Marinomonas mediterranea MMB-1: one gene and its partner. The protein of the gene in region 2 interacts with the protein of the main gene of each other region in a pairwise test. Links are inferred from orthologs where the notes say so. Each region holds a gene or a part of one and is shown on either strand. Other genes may lie near its edges.

Evidence for each region.
Region 1: the proteins of panC (region 2) and MARME_RS16995 interact in binary tests that used the Escherichia coli proteins (3 or more experiments, as listed by UniProt). The link is inferred for Marinomonas mediterranea MMB-1 from one-to-one orthologs.

Annotation. Positions count from the first base shown.
Region 1 is NC_015276.1:3,707,845-3,711,027, reverse strand. The notes cover bases 272-3,118. They hold MARME_RS16995 (NUDIX hydrolase), read right to left. Parts: upstream 2,042-3,118; coding sequence 1,502-2,041; downstream 272-1,501. Other genes in these bases: astE (succinylglutamate desuccinylase), read left to right, coding at 2,342-3,118; MARME_RS17000 (DUF2927 domain-containing protein), read right to left, coding at 742-1,560; hemE (uroporphyrinogen decarboxylase), read right to left, coding at 272-579. In the rest of the region: more of hemE, read right to left, coding at 1-271; more of astE, read left to right, coding at 3,119-3,183.
Region 2 is NC_015276.1:3,983,750-3,986,906, reverse strand. Bases 300-3,120 are described here. They hold panC (pantoate--beta-alanine ligase), read right to left. Parts: upstream 2,226-3,120; coding sequence 1,374-2,225; downstream 300-1,373. Other genes in these bases: folK (2-amino-4-hydroxy-6-hydroxymethyldihydropteridine diphosphokinase), read right to left, coding at 3,051-3,120; panB (3-methyl-2-oxobutanoate hydroxymethyltransferase), read right to left, coding at 2,229-3,047; pgi (glucose-6-phosphate isomerase), read right to left, coding at 300-1,347. In the rest of the region: more of pgi, read right to left, coding at 1-299; more of folK, read right to left, coding at 3,121-3,157. UniProt on the Escherichia coli protein: Catalyzes the condensation of pantoate with beta-alanine in an ATP-dependent reaction via a pantoyl-adenylate intermediate.

The DNA of each region.
Region 1 (3,183 bases), 280 kb from region 2 along the record:
TAGGTAATCTATAACGGATAATGCGAGCTTATTCAGTAATGCGTGCAGTACATCAGGTGTCTGATACATCATGGCTTTGATGTGTCGGAAGTCTTTGCTTGATCCACCTTCAACCATATAGGTAGCGAGCGTCCAAGGGCTTCCTGAGAAACCAATAAGAGGCACTTTTCCGTTTAGAGCCTTACGGATGGTTGTAACGGCTCTCATTACGTAGTCTAAGTCTGTTGTTGTCGCAATGGGAAGGGCGTCAACATCGGCTTTCGAGCGAACAGTGTGTTTAAACTTAGGGCCTTCGCCAGTCTCAAAGTAAAGCCCAAGCCCCATTGCATCGGGAATGGTCAGAATGTCAGAAAATAAAATAGCCGCATCCAGCTCATATCGCTCTAGTGGTTGCAGTGTTACTTCACATGCGAAGTCTTGGTTTTTACATAGACTTAAAAAATCGCCTGCCGTAGCGCGAGATGTACGGTATTCAGGAAGGTAGCGACCTGCTTGACGCATCATCCATACTGGGGTTGTGTCTACAGGCTCTTTTAATAGGGCACGTAGGAAACGATCATTTTTAAGCTCTGGAAACATTCAATCACTCCGACTATTGCGTACTCTCAACTGTATTCTTAAGAGTCGCCAGAAAAATATGACGGCATTTTACCGTAATGAGACGAAAAAACAGAAAAATAATATTATTTTATGACTCGGGTTAAGAAAAAGCTGTTTTTCCGCTCATAGGTTTTAACGTCCTTAGTCTCCTAAATAGCGTTTGAGGCTGTATTCCTGAACCAAATTGATTGCATTTTCAATCTCTTTAGTTTGATGAAGGTCTTTCATAATGTCGGGTAGAATTGCTTTTGTTTGCGTTACGTTGAGTCCAGTTTTTAGTCTGGGGGAATAAAGCGTTCTAAGTAATAAATAGTCGAGAGGGCTCAAGTAAATGTCGGTGCTCACATCATTAAATATGGAGGGGAAAACATCGCCTGAATCGTTTGGAAGCCCTAATAACTGAGTGATTTCTTCGACAATGCAATCTAGAAAACGCGCTTTTTGACGAGCGTAGTCAACGGGGATTATGATGACACTTTTGGTAATTTCGCTGTGTGTGTTTGTGAAAATTTTACCAAGGCAAAGAGCTTCGTCTAGTGCTTTTCGGCTTTTGTTGGGGTCGCCAGCGTATTGTCTAACTTTGTCTTCCATTTGATTGTAATACGTAAATATGGCATATAGATTGGCCTCCTCTGGGTCGAGCGTAAAGTCAATTGGGAGCCCTGTTATGTGAGAAAGGTGTTGTGCGTGAACGCTTAAGAGTTCTTTCTGAAAGGCGCTATCCCCCGCGTCACTGCTAAAAAAGATTTTTACGGGTTGTTCCCATCTAATGATCTTTGGATTTGCGGTTTTTTTATACTCTCTTTCAAGCGCGATCTTAATAAAGCTATTTTCTATATAGGCATCATGTTGCCATCGCTCAATGGCAAAAGTGCCATGAGAGAATAAACAGCTCCATATACTACAAAGGATCAGAAGGCTGTGCTTGCGTACGATGTTCGGCATAGTATTTAAAGGCATCTAAAGAGTCCGGTGTGAATGACAACCCTTCTGGGTTGCTGAGTATAAATTCAACTGACATTTCTTTAACAGCGGCCACTTCTTTGGGTTGAAGTGTCAGTTCCCCATGTTTTGTCTTATCATAGCAGGCGGAATACAGTTTCCCCCAAATTCGATAACCTTCCCCCTCAGTAAAAAATACGCCGTGAGACGTCAGCGGAAGTGAAACGCCGAGCTCTTCTTTTAATTCTCTTTCAGCACATAACTGGTAGGATTCGCCACTTTCAACCACACCGCCAGTCGTTATTCCGAAGTAGCCTGGGCAAAACTCTTTGTCGTCCGTTCTTTTTTGAACAATGAGCTTCTTTTCAGGGGTAAATACCAGTACATAGGTTACTCTGTGTATGTCGACGCCAAAGCGCATTTTTTTGCGAGATACTTCGCCAACGACGGTATTGTTTTCATCAACTAGCGCGATGATTTCTTCTTTAATGGGTGTCAATGTTAAGCCTTATGTGAAAGTCAAAAGCAGCGCTTTTTTTAATGTGTTCAGAGCGATTGGATCTAAGGTGTTCCTCCTAGATCGTATACTGTATTGCGCGTCTTATCTGTAGATAAAAAATCCCAACTAAAGAGTATCTATGTTTACAGTATATTAAAAGGAACAGCTCTTCATTTCTTGCTTTTTAAGTTGGCTTCCTTTCCAAAATGCGACCTGCACTTGCGCCATCTCTATTCGATTATAGGCTGATGCGCGGTATTTATGTAGCATAGAGCAAAATGCAAAACTTAGGGCAAGGTGATGATGATTCCTGACAATGACTTTCTGGCGCATACACTGAAGGCGTTAGATAACAACGACAGAGCCTCCGTTGACTATGGCTCGTTTATCGTTGTTACAGAGGGGCTTGGCGTGCTTCGCTTTGAACCTAAGTATCAAAGCGAAGCAAGTGGAGCAAGTGTTGATCAGAGTGGTATAGAGCGAATTGTTGTTTCAAAGACTAAATTTCAACCGGTGAGTTTGGTTATTTCGGTTGGGATACATGGTAATGAAACCGGGCCAATGGAATTGGTGAATCAGATCGTTAAAGATATGCTAAATCAAGATTTGTCTCCCTCTATTCGGCTATTGATTATCATTGGTAACCCACATGCTGCGGTAAAAGGCGAACGGTTTTGTGATGTAAATTTAAATCGCCTGTTCTTAGGTGCTCATAAAAACTACATCGGAAGAGAAGTAAAAAGGGCAATTTTTTTAGAGCATTGTGTGACGCGGTTCTTTGATGAGGCACCGGCAAACCACACTCGTCTTCATTATGATTTGCATACCGCAATTCGAGGGTCGAAATACAAAAAATTTGCAGTGCACCCTTATATAGGCAATAAGCGCTACAACCTTACGCAGTTTTCCTTTATTGCTGAATGCGGTATTGAAGCAGTGCTTTTGTCCCATCAACCGACGACCACGTTTTCTTATTATAGTTATGCAGAACACGATGCTCAGGCCTTTACTATTGAACTTGGGAAGGTACATCCATTTGGACGAAACGACTTATCGGAATTTGAGGCGATCAATGTTGGCTTAAGATCGTTAATAGAAACAGGGGCGCTTGTATCTAGCGAACGCTATGTCTCTATGAAGGT
Region 2 (3,157 bases):
ACTCGCGCCCGCGTCACGCAGTTCTTTCTCTGCTTGTTCTAGAGTCTTACCTACCATGAGCGCTTGCGCTTGGCTAAGGCAGTTTGCAAAAAGCTGTGCGTGGTGATCTGCGACCGGATTGTGACTTTTCAAAGGTGCAATGAAGTCGACAGGTACAAGGCGAGTGCCTTGATGTAATAGCTGGTGATACGCATGTTGGCCGTTTGTACCCGCACCGCCCCAAATGATAGGACCTGTATCTGTTTCTACAGCCTTGCCATCAACTAAGTTCGCTTTCCCGTTGCTTTCCATGTCCAGCTGCTGAATGTGGGCGGGTAAGGCGCGTAAATAGTGATCATAAGGTATCAATGCATGGCTTTGAGCATTATGAAAACTGCTGTACCAAACGCCTAAAGCACCCATAATAACGGGTAAATTTTCTTCTAGTGGGGCCGTTTTAAAATGAGTATCCATTTGATACGCACCGTCTAGAACGGCATTGAAATTTTCCATGCCGATTGCGACGGCAATAGGTAAGCCAATGGCTGACCAAAGAGAGTAACGTCCACCGACCCAGTCCCACATAGGGAAAATGTTTTCTTCTGCGATACCAAACTGAACGGCTTTTTCCACATTGGAGCTCACAGCCGCAAAGTGTTTATGTACTAGCTCTTCAGGACCTCCGTTGCGCAAGAACCAGTCTCGCGCTGCGTTGGCGTTGTAGAGGGTTTCCAGTGTACCGAACGATTTTGATGAAATAATAAAAACCGTCGTTTCTGGATCTAAGTAACGTAGCTTTTCGGTAATGTCTGAGCCGTCGATGTTAGCAACGAAGTGAACATCGATGCTTGATTGCTTGTACGGGGTTAGCGCTTCTGCAACCACCTTTGGTCCAAGGTATGAACCACCAATGCCAATTGAAACAACATCTGTGATCGGAAGGTTGGAGTAACCGCGCCATTGTCCGGTTTGCAGTTGCCAAACAAACTTTTCCATTTGTTTCAGTGTCGAGCGAACTTCTGCTAGGACGTTTGTGTCATCGACCATTAAACTTTCTTGAGCATGGCTTGCTCTAAGTGCAGTGTGCAGGACAGAGCGGTTTTCCGTATTGTTTATTTTGTCGCCGTTGAACATGCCTTTAATAGCATCGTGCATGCCGACTTCAGTGAGGAGCTGATTTAAAAGAGATAGCGTTTTTTCATTGGCTCTGTTTTTTGAGTAATCCAATGTCCAGCCAGCAGCTGAAACCGTTAGCTTTTCTGCGCGATTGCTGTCTTCATCGAAAAGAGTGGCCATTTTAACATTGGACATTTCTTCTTTGTGTTCAGTCAAAGCCTTCCAAGCTGGAAGTCCGGTGGGTGAGCTCATTACAATCTCCCTAGGTTGATATTGAATTAGGTAAGCTCGACGGTAATATTATCAATTAGTCGTGCTTTTCCTAGATATGCCGCAGCCAAGATGACTAGGCTTCTCTCTTCCTCTAACGGTGTTTGTAAGCTATCTTGCGCACGTATTTCAAAGTAGTCACGTTGAAAGCCCACCGCTTCAAGCTTCTGTTGAGCTTGTTCGCGGATTTCTTCGTGACTCGTGCTGCCTATCATAAGCTGATCTTTTGCCCATTTTAGTGTGGCATATAGGTTTGTTGCAATGTCTCTTTCTTCTTGGCTTAGGTAGCCATTACGAGAGCTTAGTGCCAGACCTGACTCAGATCGAGCAATATCAACGCCAATAATGTTGATGTTGGAGCTTAAATCTCTGGTCATGTCTTCTATGACTTTTAATTGTTGATAATCTTTGTTACCAAAAATCGCACAGTCAGGTTGTACTATGTTAAATAGTTTGGTGACGACCGTTGCAACACCAATAAAGTGTCCTGGACGGCTCGCGCCACAGAGAATATCAGACAGACCTGTTACTTCAATTTGTGTTTGACTACGTTTGCCATCTGGGTACATTTCGAGGGCATCAGGCGCGAATAAATAATCACAGCCATTGGATTCGAGCAGAGTTTGATCGTCTTTTAGTGTTCTTGGGTATCGCTCCAAATCCTCGTTTTTACCAAATTGCATTGGGTTGACGAAAATTGAGGCGACGACGATCTCACTTTCTTGGCGGGCTCTTCGGATTAGATCCATGTGCCCTTCATGCAAGTTTCCCATTGTTGGAACAAATGCGATGTGTTTTTCTTTTAGTCGATCTTGATAGAGTGTATCTCGTAATTCTTTTACGGTGTGAAATGTTTTCATAAATCAGAAACCGTGCTCAGGGGCTGGGAAAGTGCCCGATTTTACTTCGTCAGAAAAGGCCTCAAAAGCCTCCTGAATGCTGCGTCCGTCTGTTAAAAAGTTTTTAACGAAACGAGGTTTTCGGCCTTGAGTGACGCCAAGCATGTCATGCATAACTAATACCTGACCATCTGTATGAGGGCCTGCGCCGATTCCGATCGTCGGAATATTGACTGCTTCTGTCAGTGTTTTTCCGAGTTCGGAGGGAATGCATTCATACAGTAAAATATCAGTGCCTGCGGCTTCTAATTCTAGAGACTCTTTAAGAAGGAGTGCCGCTGTCGCTTCATCCTTACCTTGAACCTTATAGCCACCTAGCTTGTGAACCGCTTGAGGGGTTAAGCCTAGGTGTGCACATACTGGGATGCCTCGCTCTGTCAGAAGGCCAATGGTGTCTTTTAGCCAGCTTCCTCCTTCCAACTTGACCATATGCGCGCCAGCTTGCATTAACTTCGCAGCATTATCTAAGGCTTGTTCAGGTTTGGAGTAGCTCATAAAAGGCATGTCTGCGAGTAGGAACGCGTTATCGTTGCCGCGCTTCACGGCCGCGATGTGATAACACATATCTTCAATTGAAACGGGCAGAGTGCTGTCTTGGCCTTGAACGACCATTCCTAATGAGTCACCTATTAGTATGGTTTCAATGCTTGCTGCGTTCATTGCGCCTGTAAAAGTCGCGTCATAGCTGGTTAGGCAAGTAAACTTTTCTTGCTCTTGCTTCATCTTTCGAAGCTTGGAAAGCGTGACTGGGCGCGTTAATTTTTTATTAGTATCTGAATACATAACCTACTCTTTTTCAATCGAGACCAAATCGCTGGTATCAAGTTGCTTTACATGCTCTTCGACGGATTTGCCGTTAGAAAGAAGCAGTTCAGGTGCTAGGTCAGATAGGG